2 regions of the Paenibacillus sp. FSL W8-0439 genome follow, and region 1 is predicted to be linked to the other one. Evidence: riboswitches for the same ligand, from Rfam matches in the RefSeq annotation. Region 1 holds a riboswitch; the other holds the start of a gene.

What was found. A riboswitch is a leader RNA that binds a small molecule or an ion and turns the genes downstream of it on or off. The one in region 1 is predicted to bind cyclic di-AMP.
Region 2: another riboswitch for cyclic di-AMP. It lies ahead of MKX36_RS13320 (3D domain-containing protein); the one in region 1 lies ahead of MKX36_RS06350 (hypothetical protein).

What each region holds. Positions count from the first base shown of each region.
Region 1 covers NZ_JBBPAK010000001.1:1,487,089-1,494,463, reverse strand. The annotation lists gene kdpB (potassium-transporting ATPase subunit KdpB) at 1-900, opposite strand, end outside; gene kdpA (potassium-transporting ATPase subunit KdpA) at 953-2,629, opposite strand; gene kdpF (K(+)-transporting ATPase subunit F) at 2,775-2,852, opposite strand; gene MKX36_RS06350 (hypothetical protein) at 3,036-3,431, opposite strand; cyclic di-AMP (ydaO/yuaA leader) riboswitch at 3,545-3,716, opposite strand; gene MKX36_RS06345 (glutathione peroxidase) at 4,180-4,665, shown strand; tRNA gene MKX36_RS06340 (tRNA-Leu) at 4,815-4,897, opposite strand; gene MKX36_RS06335 (urease accessory protein UreF) at 5,160-5,897, shown strand; gene MKX36_RS06330 (Rha family transcriptional regulator) at 6,188-6,409, shown strand; gene MKX36_RS06325 (helix-turn-helix domain-containing protein) at 6,526-6,909, opposite strand; gene MKX36_RS06320 (helix-turn-helix domain-containing protein) at 6,997-7,371, opposite strand.
Region 2 covers NZ_JBBPAK010000001.1:3,132,570-3,139,944, reverse strand. The annotation lists gene MKX36_RS13335 (M20 family metallopeptidase) at 1-1,001, opposite strand, end outside; gene MKX36_RS13330 (ABC transporter substrate-binding protein/permease) at 1,150-2,613, shown strand; gene MKX36_RS13325 (amino acid ABC transporter ATP-binding protein) at 2,600-3,322, shown strand; cyclic di-AMP (ydaO/yuaA leader) riboswitch at 3,566-3,735, shown strand; gene MKX36_RS13320 (3D domain-containing protein) at 3,742-4,410, shown strand; gene MKX36_RS13315 (polysaccharide deacetylase family protein) at 4,610-5,416, opposite strand; gene MKX36_RS13310 (NADH:flavin oxidoreductase/NADH oxidase) at 5,720-6,742, shown strand; gene MKX36_RS13305 (PspA/IM30 family protein) at 6,829-7,375, shown strand, end outside.

The DNA of each region.
Region 1 (7,375 bases):
CATCGTATTGATGTCCCCGGATGCTTCTACCGCCTTGCCTGACATGGCCAGCACGTTAAACTGGGTAACTCGGTCCATACCAGCAATCCCAATGGCCGACAAAAGCCCGCCAATCGTGGTCGGAATCAGACAGACCAGCAACGAAATCAGCACGGGGACAGGCAAATCAATCTTAAAATGACGGGCTATCGGGGCCAGTGTCACCACCACAATGAGAAAAATAATCGTTAAGCTAATCAGCAATGTATTCAGCGCAATTTCATTTGGTGTTTTTTGCCGCTGTGCACCTTCCACGAGCGAAATCATTTTATCAATAAACGTTTCACCCGGCTCAGTCGTAATCCGCACCTTAATGCGGTCACTGACTACCCGCGTCCCGCCGGTTACCGAGCAAAAATCACCGCCCGATTCCTTAATGACCGGAGCTGATTCTCCCGTAATTGCAGATTCATCCACCGAGGCCAGGCCTTCAATAACCTCACCATCGCTTGGAATCATTTCGCCCTGAGAGACGATTACCAGGTCACCTCTACGCAATGCTGTTGAGCTGACCACCTGAATCTCATTCCCGACGAGCTTATTAGCTTGTGAGTCCTGCTTGGATTTTTTCAAGGAAGCTGCTTGTGCTTTCCCCCGTCCCTCCGCGAGCGCTTCAGCAAAGTTAGCAAAAAGCAGCGTGAACAACAAAATAATAAATACAGCCAAGTTAAAGCCCATTTCCTTGCCGGTTCCAAAATAACCGGGAAGCAGCAGCATGAGCAGTACGACCAATGTGCCGATCTCCACGACGAACATGACAGGATTTTTCATCATGATCATCGGATTTAATTTGATAAAGCTATCCTTGACCGCCTGCTTCAAGATGCTTCTATCCAGCATGCGTTTGCGTTGTTCCTTCATGATCAAGCACCCCGTTCATCCATTCTCATTTTCCTTCTATGCTCATTCTTCATCACATGGTCAAAAATTCAGCTACAGGACCCAGTACGATCACCGGCAAAAAGGTTAACGCACCAATCAACAGGACCACTCCGATTAGGATGGCTCCAAACAGCTTGTTGTCCGTGCGCAGTGTACCCATCGTCACCGGGGTCGGCGCTTTGGCATTCAACGAAGCCGCCACAGCCAGCAATGCAATCATGGATACATATCGTCCAAAGAACATAACCGCTCCTGTTGTAACGTTCCAAAACACGTTGTTATCCGAAAGACCTTCAAATCCCGAGCCGTTATTTGCCGCAGATGATGCATATTCATAGAGCACCTGAGTCAACCCGTGATATCCGGGGTTAGAGACCGCATCATATCCCCAATGACTCATAAACGCAAGCGCAGTGGGAGCAAGAATAAGAAACGGATGTACCAAAATAGCAATTGCAATCAGTTTCATTTCCTTGCCTTCAATTTTCCTACCCATAAATTCCGGGGTTCTTCCGACCATCAGTCCGCATATAAACACTCCCAGAATCGCATACATCAGCATATTCATCAGCCCGACGCCCTTGCCGCCAAAAATGACGTTTAGCATCATTTCTCCCAAAGCAGCCATACCACCTAGCGGGGTCAATGTATCATGCATATTATTGACCGAACCTGTCGTTGCCGCCGTTGTGACCGCAGTGAATAATGCCGATTGGCCAATACCGAAACGAACTTCTTTCCCTTCCATGCTTCCCTGAGATGCATCCATACCCAGTGCCTGGATTAACGGATTACCTGTTTTCTCCGACACATACGTTATGGATAGAAAAATAAGGAACAAGACCATCATCGAGCTGAAAATAATCCAGCCCTGCTTGCGATTACGGGCAAACAATCCAAATGTATACGGCAGCGAAGCCGGCATTACCCACATTGCCAAAATTTCCAGTACGTTCGTCCAAGGATTTGGATTTTCAAAAGGATGTGCAGAATTAGCTCCCGCAAAACCGCCCCCGTTCGTGCCCAAATGCTTGATGGATTCCAATGAGGCAATGGGTCCCATAGCAATCTGCTGCTGTGTACCACTTAAAGTCGTAATATCCGCCGTGGGTTGTAGCGTCTGTGGTACTTTTAATCCCACCAGCACCAGCGTAAGTACAAAGGCAAGCGGCAGGAAAATCCGTATGTTGGCTTTAATAAAATCTTGAAAAAAATTACCCAGCCCTTCACCGCGCCGCGTCAATCCCCTCATAAAAGCCGCAGCAACCGAAAACCCCGAAGCAGCCGAAGTAAACATCATCATCGTGACGAACGCCATCTGCGTCAGATACGTAAGCCCGCTTTCTCCGCTGTAATGTTGGAGATTCGTATTGGTCATAAAGCTGATTACTGTATTAAATGCCAATGATGCTTCCATATTACTGTTCCCAACCGGATTGCCCGGAAGTATAGCCTGCAAGCGCAATAGCAGGTAGCTGATCCCCACAAGCACCACATTGGTTGCAATGAAACTCATAGCGTACGTGGTCCAATGCATGCTGTCCTGTTTCTTCAAGCCTACAGCCTTATAAATCAGCTTTTCCGTTCCACCAAAAATCCGATCCGTCCGATTCGGTTCATTCGAGAATACGTGATACATATAGGTGCCCATCGGCTTTACCAAGAGCAACAATATGATGATCACAATCCCAATTTGCAGTAGCTCCATCCTCTATTCCTCCTTAAAATGCTCCTGCATTTGGAACAACAGACCTGATTCAGACCATCCATTGAGTGCACACGTTTGCGAAAATCTGCATCTCTGATGCTGCATTCTTGATCTGCTGTTCCCGCCTGCTCGATCCTATAGTTGACTAGAATTTTTCAGGATTCAGGAGTGCGTAGATTAAATACACGAACACAATAGCCGTAAGTCCTAGCACAACGATCATCCTCTTCGCCCTCCTTTTGAGGTCTGCGCATCACACCAGCGTACAAACAGCAGTATCACTCCATAACTCACAGCCATTACGAGCAGCATGTATAAATCCATCATGTTCATACCCTCCGTATCGCTTTTCAGATTGCCCTTTTGATTCCATCATAAAATCATAAACCAGCTATGTTATAAGTGCTTATCCGTTCAGCAGGAAACCCACCTCTCCGTTCAATGTGTAGATCACATGGTCCGCTCCCAATCCCCGATAAATTCCTTGTGGATTACAGCCGTGCGTAATAACATAGATCAATTCTGATGTTAGTGGCCGACATATTTGCAGGAAACGGCAAGTTAGATTCAAGCTGTTTTCAAACAAATACACACTACCAATTTCTTTTTTAGGAAAATTCCATTTTCCCGCTTGCATCGTATTGATGCGCACAATGTGCTCCACACCCATTTTTTTGAGCTGTCGTTCCTCCTGGGTGCTATTTGTGAGAACTGCAAACGCCAATTTTTTGAACATAAGCAATTTCACAAAACTTCTGCCCGCTTCATTCGGTGCAGTGACAATAATTAACCGACCTTCCATCAGTAGCTCCTCTCCCGGTATAAAAAGACAACAAAAAGAAGCCGAAGGAAAAAGGCTTCCTCCGGCTTCATACATTCCATGATAAAATAAACCATGGCTGCACACGGCGGTTTGTTGCCTCTCCCTGTACGCTTACGAGGTTAGCTGTCGGATTCGGACGTGAGAGTCGCCCTATTTACGGCACTTGGCCGGAAAATTCACCCCATGAGACACACGGCTTGCAAAGCCGTATATACTCGTTGGTTCCCCCGCTTTTGCAACTGCAAAATTCAGCGCTTTAGACAATTCGTTGTTGCTTCATTGTTGTTAATTTGAAATTACGTCTTGAATCATACACCCGTGCAAGGAAGACTGTAAAGCTCAACGGCAAGGCTATAAATCACCCTTTAGAGCATAGAAGATTAAGGATAACGCTTACAACCAACCTATGCTTCTCGTATCTCTCTAAAACTCTGTATTTCACCTCTTTTTGAAAATGAAAGGCATGTCAATATTGGCGTAGGGTATGGTACGGTTGCCCTTTATTTATAAAAAAGAAAGAAAATGCGCTATATGTACTAGATAATTATCGAATGAACCCTCTTTTATAAGAAGAAACACCTCAATTTGCTCCATTTGAAGTGCGATTTACCGTTTTGAACAAAAGACGATTTTACAATGCACAATGTCTGTAGACTCTTCTGGACTTGCAACCCCTTGTTGAATTGTTCACAATTTAATTGTAGAATATTGAATTAGGAGGGATATCATGAGCGTATATAAATATGATGCACAGACCCTACAAGGGGCACAAATTCCGTTATCCACATACGAAGGGAAAGTTCTTCTTATCGTGAATACTGCCAGCAAATGTGGGTTAACCCCCCAGTACAAGGCGCTACAAGAGCTATATGACCAGTATCATGAACAGGGGCTCGAAATTTTGGGATTTCCCAGCAACCAGTTCGCCAAACAAGAGCCGGGTTCCAGCGAGGAGATCTCCGAGTTTTGCCAACTCAATTACGGAGTGACTTTTCCCATGTTCGCCAAGACAGATGTTAACGGTGATCAGGCACATCCTCTATTTCGCTACCTGACCCACACTGCTCCAGGCGTATTAGGCTCCAAAGCGATCAAATGGAATTTTACTAAATTCTTAATTACACGAGAAGGTAACGTATTTAAGCGTTATGCGCCGCAAACCACTCCAGACAAGCTTGTAGGAGATATTAAGAAGCTTTTGCAGAAAAACTGACAATCTTTATGCATTACAGTTAACGAGCGGTCCGTTGTCCATACGACCGCTTCTGTGACGGGAGGATATGACGAAAAGTATTTAACAAAAAAAGCATCCCTTCACGTAAAACGTGTCAGGATGCTTTTTCAACTGGGTACTGCATATAATGCGGTCGAGAGGACTCGAACCTCCACGGGCGTACGCCCACTACCCCCTCAAGATAGCGTGTCTGCCATTCCACCACGACCGCATGTCATAATGTATTGAGGCAACAGATTTATTATACTCTCTCAGCAACAATTTGTAAACAAGAATATTATAATTATTTTTAATGTAACTTTATATAACATATATAAGCAATAAAATTATTTAATTTGACACAATAGAGCTGTAAGTGTAAAAATATATTACATAAATGTTCGATTTCTTATTACAAATCAATATTCAAGTCAAATAACATCACACAAATATTCACTTCAAGGAGGCGAACCGTCCTGCATAAAGGTAACCGGTTGCTAAACTACGCATTATTGTTGGACCCTTCCTTACCTATTGGTGGTTTCACCCGTTTCTACGGATTGGAGGAGCGTTTCCGCGCCGAACACCTGAACAGTCTTCAGGATCTGAAACATTACATGCGAGACGATTGGTATCCTCAAATCACAACCCTTGACGGCATGGCCATTAAAAGTCTGTATGCAGCCATCCAGCAGAATGACGGTTGGCGGATCGCCCTTATTGATAAAATGTTGCACACCCAACATCCTTCCTCGCAGCATGTAAAAGAGTCGCGACTTTCTGGCCAGCGACTGCTCAAGCTCACCAAGGCTCTTTATCCTTGGCTCGCATTTGACCAACTGGAAGACACACTCACTCAATACAATGCAATTGGCACACTCGCTACTGTCCACACTTGGATTAACTCCCTCCTCGGAAGCGATATAGAACAGACCATTCACGGCTATTTTGCCACAGCGGTATCCTTCTGTATCGAAGATGCCTTTAGACTGCTCAATCCTCCTTATGAGGAAAAAAATCCTCTTATCGATCATATGACCAGCGAGTTGCTTACCACCTGGAAGAAGATTAACAAACCTACGCCAAGCTCATATCAGCGCCATCTTTTCCACAGCCATCGGACCAGCTCCTATATCACTCAGCCACCCTATATGAGCCATAGCAGCCAATTGAATGCATCCAGACCCTTTTCCTCCTCCGTCCTATTTAAACACCTTCCAGCATCCCTCTGATGCGTCGTTTACCAATCTAGCAGTCACAATAAAAATACTCTGCCCTTTTCTCAAGCGGCAGAGTATTTTTATTCATGTATCCCAAATTCACACCAATAACAGACCATAGTCGGATTATTTTCACTTTTTGCACTTAATTAAGTAATTATTTTAACAAAATACCGTATTTAAGATTGTATAAACACGTATAAAAGTGTATCATAGTTTTAGATGGTTAATTCTAACATGTTTACTGATGATTATTATATCACACCAATTATTCCGTAAGAATCCGTAAGGGGCGATTTCTCTTGAACAACAAAATGCCTGTCACCTCCTTCGGGTGGGCCATCAAACAAAGGCTTGTCGAGCTTCGGCTGGATCAGAAAACATTTTGCGAGACACATAATATTCCGCCTTCACGCTTGTCCAATCTGATTCACGGCACCCGCAAAGCACAAAGGTACAGAAAACAAGTTGCTGCAATTCTGAATATCGACGATAACGATTATAAGGAGGCGACACCACACTAAACCGAACAAGCATTTCAGCAACCAATGCGTCGCCATATTATCAGGAAACCAAATAAACCCGTAAACCGAACCCTCAGTTCGTTTTACGGGTTATCACCCAGGCGTTTAGCCATAGATTATTCAAGTTTTGTTTTGTCCTTCTCTCTTTTTTGCTTACGGTACTTCGCAAATTCAACGTATTCTAAAATAAAGTTCTGTTCTTCTGTCTCAAGATCTTCAGCCTGGCAATTCAGTGGCCCCATCACCCCAAAAAAATAAGCAGCCTTCTGCTCCTGAAGCACGCCTTCCCCTGGCTTAATCCCTTTCATCAACCAGTCGAGCGATACATTAAAAAAGTCCGAAATCTGAATCAAATGGGCGGTACCTGGCGTTGTTTTTCCCCTTCTCCAATCACCGAGATTCCCTGAGCTAATTTTAAGCTTTTCACAAAATGCCTTCTTGGTCATTCCTCGATCCTTAATTAAAGCTTCAATCCGCTGATAAATAGTTTGATCTCCCACAACGTTTCCCCTCCGACACTGTAGCTTTTTCTAATTAATTTTCAATTGTACACATTAGAATGTCCTTATCAAATCCCACAGCAAACATTAATCAGTAGTTGAATTGGGCTGGTTTTTCTCTTTACGAAAGCGGGTAAATTCAATATACTCAAGTATAAAATCTCTTTCCGCCTCACTTAGCGATCCCCCCTGGCAATTCAGTTGCCCTGAAGCTCCAAAAAAATAAGGGTCCTGCGACTCCTTCAGCACCTTACTCTGCACGTCTCGACCCAGCATAATCCAATCCAGACTAGCGTCAAAAAAAGAAGCGATTTCTATGAGTTTATTCGTGCCTGGTGTCGTTTTTCCTCTTTTCCAATCTCCAAAGTTCCCTGTACTAATGCCCAACTGCTGGCAAAACGCCTTTTTCGTCATACCTCGTTCCTTAATGAGCTCCTCAATGCGTTGGTAAATAGATTGCATAGAA
Region 2 (7,375 bases), 1.6 Mb from region 1:
TCAATAACTTGAATGTACGGATGGATCGCAGGGCAATGAAGTGATACATTTCCGATATCCATAGAGCCATGATCTTCGCCTTCCGTAATATCTTCTTGCGCAATACCAGCCTGCACCAAATTTGCAGTAAAGGTGTCGGAGAGTACACCGTTAGTCACCATTTCATCATAAGAAGTCTCATAATTGGAGGTTTCCAAGCGACACCCGGCTTGTAAAGCAGCTCCTTCAGCAATTTGAATAACACGACGGGTAAGCGGGTTCAGTTCTTGGCGTGTCGCGGCTCTCACGTAAAATTGAGCTGAGGCGTAATCAGGAATAATATTGGCAGCCTGCCCACCCTGATTAATGATGCCATGGATACGTACTGTACTTTTCACCTGTTGCCGAAATGCGTTGATCCCATTAAACGTTTGAATCACAGCGTCCAAGGCATTAATCCCTTCGTGCGGACTGGCCGCAGCATGAGCGGATTGACCAAAAAATTCGAACTGTACAGCATCCATCGCCAGCGATTTTCCTGATTTTTCGTAGCGATCGAAGGGATGTGTCATCATGGCTATGTCGCAATCATCAAACAATCCAGCCGCCGCCATCGGAACTTTTGCACCGCGTGTTTCTTCGGCAGGTGTGCCGTAAACACGTACTTCTCCACCAGTCTCGTCGATGATCGATTTGAGACCGACGGCAGCACCTGTACTCATCATGCATATCAAATGGTGTCCACAGGCGTGCCCTAAACCTTTCAGGGCGTCATATTCTGCCAGAAAAGCAACAACTGGTCCAGGCTTGACTGCTTTGTAAGTAGCAATAAAGGCCGTTTCTATACCCAATATGGGTGCCTGAACTTCAAAACCGTGAAAGGCAAGTTCTTCTTTTAGACGGGCAGAGGCTAGGAATTCCTCGTTTCCAAGTTCAGGGTTTGCGCCTATATACAACGAAATGTCCTTAAACCGCTCGGCATGCTGTTCAATGGTGTGTTGAATGGTCTGTTTAAAATTCATGCTGAAAACTCCTTTATATATGCTGTAATGTAGGTACTGCGATAGATATACTAAAATTGTACTATAACATTCATTGCATAATCATGCATATTCATTTATAATGACACAATCTTATTTATTATAAAGAATTTAAGGAGAGAAAAAAAGATTGAAAAAGGCATATCGTTTTACCGCCCTGGTTTTGACGGCGGTTATCTTGCTGTTGGCTGGTCTTCCTATGCTCACTGCATACGGATCGGAAGGAAAGCCACAGAAAAAACTTGTAGTGGGTATGAGTGCTGACTTCCCGCCGTATGAGTTTCACAAAGTTATTAACGGTCAGGATACCATTGTCGGGTTTGATGTTGAAATCGCCAAGGAAATCGCCAAGGATCTGGATGCAGAGATGGTCCCAGAGGACATGAGTTTTGACTCTTTGCTGCCTGCTCTGCAAAGTGGTCGCGTAGACTTGGTGCTGTCTGGTATGACGCCGACGGATGAACGCAGAAAAAGCATTGATTTTTCGGATGTATACTATCGTTCCAAGCAAGTCATTATGGTTCGTCCAGAGGACAAAGACAAATATTCAACGATGGCTGCTCTAAAAGGAGAGAAGCTCGGTGCGCAGAAGGGGAGTATCCAGGAAGAAATTGCGCAAAAAGTGCCTAATGCTTCTGTAACCTCATTGGATAAAATATCCGATCTGGTACTCCAGCTTCGGACCAAGCGTATCAACGCGGTTGTAATCGAAGATACCGTTGCTAAAGGATACACGCTAGACGGTACCGTAACACTTGCTAAAGCAGTACCTGAAGATGAAGGAGCAGAAACTGCTGTAGGCATCCGTAAAGGAAATGCGGAATTGCTTGCTTCAGTAAATAAAACGTTGGCTCGCCTGAAAGCGGACGGATCGATTGAGAAATTTTCTACAGAAGCGAGTGCACTGTCTGCTGACAGACAGGTTTCTTCGAATAGCATTGTAGATATATTTTTGAAATATCGCAGTTTCTACGCTACGGGTATCGGCTACACTCTATTGCTGTCTGCGCTCGGAGTACTGTTCGGATTCATTATTGGCCTGATCATATCCTTGCTGCGGATGAGTGGTATTCGTATTATCGAGTGGCTAGGTACCGCATATGTAGAGATACTGCGCGGCACACCTATGCTGGTGCAGCTTATGATCATTCATTACGGAGTTGCTTTGACGTTAGGTGTTAATTTTACGCCACTCCAGTCCGGTATAATTACGTTGTCTCTGAATAGTTCGGCATATTTGGCTGAAATTTTCCGTGCTGGTATTCAGGCCGTAGACCGTGGACAGATGGAAGCTGCCCGCTCGCTCGGGATGGGACGAGGCAAAGCGATGCGTCACGTTATTTTACCGCAAGCATTTAAATCTATATTGCCTGCTATTGGTAATGAGTTCATTACGATCATTAAAGAATCTTCTATTATTTCGACCATTGGGATGGTGGACATTATGTATCAAGCCCAGGTCATTAAGAATATTACCTACGAAGGCTTAAGTCCATTCGTAATCGCAGCCGCTATTTATTTTGTAATGACATTCAGCTTATCTAAGCTGTTGGGTTTATGGGAAAGGAAGTTGAGAGCCAGTGATCACCGTTAAACAACTGCGTAAATCATTCGGTAAGAATGAAATTTTAAAAGGCATTGATATAGATATCGCCAAAGGTGAAGTAGTCGTCATTATCGGCCCGAGTGGTTCGGGGAAAAGTACGTTTTTGCGTTGTATGAATCTGTTGGAACAGCCAACAGAAGGGGAAATCTTGTTTGAGGGTGAGCCGATTACGGCCCGTGGTCATAATATTAATGCGACTCGGGAGAAGATGGGGATGGTTTTCCAACATTTTAATCTGTTTCCGCATAAAACAATACTGCAGAATCTGACGCTTGCACCAACGCAGGTGAAGAAGCAATCGGGGAAAGAAGCGGAGAAAATTGCGTTGGAGCTCCTGCGGACCGTGGGTCTTGAGGATAAGAAGAATACCTACCCGAACCAGTTATCTGGCGGTCAAAAGCAACGTATAGCGATAGCACGTGCTCTCGCCATGCAGCCGCACGTAATGCTGTTTGATGAACCTACCTCTGCCCTGGACCCTGAAATGGTTGGAGAGGTTCTGGATGTGATGAAGAAGCTCGCTGAAGGCGGCATGACGATGGTGATCGTGACGCATGAAATGGGCTTTGCTCGTGAGGTAGGAGACCGAATCATCTTTATGGACAACGGTCAAATTATAGAGCAAGGTACGCCGGAGCAAGTTTTCGGAACTCCAAGCCATGATCGTACCCGTGATTTTCTGGCTAAAGTGCTGTAAGAAAATGCTTTTATGAATTATTGACAAAGCCCTCTCGTGATGATATTTCACGGAGGGCTTTTCTCCTTTTGTCACCATATCTCCATATTTTCGTAACAAAAAACCGATTTTTGATGACAAAATTGTAATGGATATAGTATGATGTTCAAGGTTCCCAACATTTTCATGCAGATAAGGTTACAAAATTGTGATATTATGCAGTAAGCCAAAACTTACCGGGGCAGCAGCAATGATAACAATTACTCAGGTGCTGGGCTCAAACCATGGGAAGTGCGGGGGACGTAACAACGGCAATTATTCCAATGCGTCATATAGATGTTGTGGAATATGCCTAGGGGTGAATTGCACAAGCATAGGGCTTCTCCTGAGTCCGAATCCGACAGCTAACTTCGCAGGCATAACAGAGGAGGTACATATCTTTGAAACACTTAAAACATATTGGAAAAACCATGAAATTTGCGGTGCTTGCCGCAGCGATTGCAGGATTGGCACAGACAGCAGGAGTAGCAAATGCTGCTTCGCTTCATACTGCCAAAGAAGGCGATACTTTCTTTTTGCTTGCTCAACGTTATGGGGTATCGGTAGATGACTTGACGAAGGCTAACCCGGATATTGCGTCCAACAACATATATGCAGGTCTACAAATTAAAGTGCCAGACGAAAAAAGTGTGAAGACGGCTTCGGATTCGAAACCACAGCTTCTTACGGAGAAAGCACCAGCGAATGAGAGGCCAACAATTGAAGCATGGGGCAAAACATTCAATTACAGTAAAGTTGTTGATGTTAAAGCAACAGCATATTCAGCCGCAGCTGATGAAAATGGCAAATGGGGTGCAGTCGATTACTACGGTAATCCGCTTAAACTGGGTACAATTGCAGTAGACCCGAAAGTCATTCCTATGGGAACAAAGGTGCTAGTTACAGGCTATTCCCATCCCGGCTTGCCAGACCATTCTTTTGTAGCCGTTGCCCGTGATCAGGGCAGCGCTATTACCGGAAAGCGGATTGATATCTTTATCCCTGGCAACAAATCATTCGTGAACGACTTCGGCTTCCAAAATGTGAAACTGTACGTTATTGATAAATAGCATTGTGCATATATTTGATTTCATTAAACATAATATATATTATGTAAACTTAATATTATAGCACACAACATATAACTGGGACGACTTCTTATCAGTACGGTCGTTTATCGCTAAAAAAGGCTGTCTTACAAGCAGAAGCATTCTGCTCGTCAAGGCAGCCTTTTTACGTTGTTGGTATATACGAGGCTTAGACATACTGTTATTTTCGTTCCGATGTGTGAAGTAGCCGGGGGACTGTGACAAACTTGTAGCCCTTAGCTTTTAAAGAGTGGATTAGACCCGGCAAAGCTTGGACAGTACCTTGCAAGTTGGAACTTTGACCTCCACCTGCATGCATTAAAATAATGGAGCCAGGTCTGGTAGCCGGGATCACGTTACGCTGAATCTGTGTTTTGCTTAATCCCTTCCAGTCTAGAGAGTCCACATTCCAATTGACGATCATGTACCCATGACGACGCGCCCACTGAATTTGAGGCTCCGTGATTTCACCATAGGGTGGTCGTATCAATCTGGGCCGAAAACCTGCGCTGGCTTCTAAAATGCGTTCTGTTTTTGTAATCTGGTGGCGAAAGCGTTCTGGTGTGGCCTTCCTGAAATCCGGATGAGTATAGGAATGGTTTCCTATAGCATGACCCTCGCGGATGATGCGGCGTATGATCCCCGGATGCTTTTCCGCACGATGGCCGACGATAAAAAACGTAGCTTTGATACCGTTTGCGTGTAATACGTCCAAAACCTGCGGCGTATACCTTGAATCGGGCACATCATCAAAGGTTAAGGCAATTTGGCGGGTGTGCGGGCCGCACATTTTAAAAATGTCCGCATGCTTTTTTCGTAGCATCGCTAATGTTGGAGTAGCTCGATCTTTACTTTGATATACCGAAGTAGCGACAGTAGCTTCCTTGGGATGGGGCGTTCCGATGTTGGGAGGCGTGTCAGCGTGAACGGGAAAACTTGAAAATGCTAGTAACAGTGCTAAACATGGCAACACTCCCCTGTACCGCATTTGTATTCCCCCTTTCCGTGCAGTGGTACCTAGTGGTGCTCTCAGCTATTATGTACCTGTCCTATTAAAATTATGCTGGTGATTGAGTGAAGTCCTACACGACTGAAGAGAAGCACATCATGAAGCGGATATCCGTGAAGATGACGAAGTAAACGCGCATATTCTCTTAAACATGAACGAAAACTGGAGCATTTTCGTAAGTTTTAGCCTTACAAAGGATTCGGTATACCGTGACAGCTGGTGTATAATGGGGATGCTATTCATAATGCTACAGACTTGGAATTGAGGGAAGGATGGATAAAAGTGACCGACTTGTTTACTCCTTATCAATTAAAGGGGCTTTCTTTAAGAAATCGGATTGTCATGCCCCCAATGTGCCAATACAGCGTGGAGGCCAAGGACGGCAAACCGACGGATTGGCATTATGTCCATTATGTGAGTCGCGCGGTAGGAGGGACTGGACTCATAATTGTGGAAATGACAGCGGTTCATCCGGATGGGCGCATTACGGATCGTGATTTGGGCATTTGGAGTGATGAACATATTCCTGCATATCGTAAAATGGTAGAGGAAGTCCACAAGTATGGTGCCAAAATTGCCATTCAATTAGGCCATGCCGGACGCAAGGCTGAAGATGCTGAGCCACCTGTAGGCCCGTCCTCGATCCCCTTTAGTGAACGATTTAAAGAGCCGCACGCTTTGACGCGAGCAGAAGTCAAGGAACTGGTTCTTGCCTACAAAGAGGGGGCGCGTCGGGCGGTAGAAGCTGGTTTTGACACGGTAGAGATTCATGGCGCTCACGGCTATCTAATCCATCAATTTCATTCTCCTTTAACCAATACCCGAGAAGATGAGTATGGGCAGGATTTATCACTGTTTGGTGTTGAGGTGATACGTGCTGTTAAAGAGGTACTTCCTGCTGATATGCCTGTGCTAATGCGGATATCTGCCAAAGAATATGTCCAAGACGGATATGATGTTGAATACATAGCAGCCATAGGGGAACGATATCGTGATGCGGGTGTAGACATTTTCCATATTTCTTCTGGTGGTGAGGGTCCGATTGGTTCCAGCGGAGGTCCGTCTGCGCGTGCTGGTTATCAGGTGGATTTGGCTCATACCATCCGTGAGAAATTGAATGTGCCTGTCATTGCTGTCGGCTTATTGGATGATTATGAGGATGCCCGCCGAGTCGTTCAGCACAATGAAGCTGATCTGGTAGCCATAGGGCGTGCCATGCTGCGTGATCCCTATTGGGCGCTGCATGCATCACGGGCGCTAAAAGTACAGGCGGATATTCCAGAGCCTTATCTACGCGGTTTTTAGATATTTTTGAAACCTCTTTGCAAAGCTTGCGTAAACATGTGTACAGAGCTTAAAATTTAAGCATTCAATTCTAGGAGGAACTTCACATGTCTATTTTCAAACGATTAAGAGATCTTACGATGTCTAACATTAACGCCATTATCGACAAGGCAGAAGATCCAGTTAAAATGACGGATCAATACATTCGTGATATGCAAGAGGATCTGGAAGACGCAGAGAAAGCGGTAGCCGCTCAAATTGCTATTGAAAAGAGATTTAAACAGCAATACGAAGAACAGGCAGCTTTGGTGAAAAAACGCGAAGAACAGGCTCATACGGCTGCAAAAGCACAAAATGTGGATCTTGCTCGTCGTGCGCTGGAAGAAAAGAAATCTGCCGAACAAAAAATGAACGAGTTCCAAGCTGGTTATGAGCAAAACAAAGCTGCAGCTGACAACCTGCGTGGTAAGCTGGATGAAATGCGCAGACAGCTGACTGAAATGAAAAACAAGCGCGAGACACTGGTTGCCCGTTATAATGCAGCTAAAGCGCAAACCGAAATTAACAAAGCGATGAATGGTTTTAGCTCGGATACGGCAACTGCTGGATTAAAGCGTATGGAGGAAAAAATGCTGCAAGCAGAAGCACGTGCTG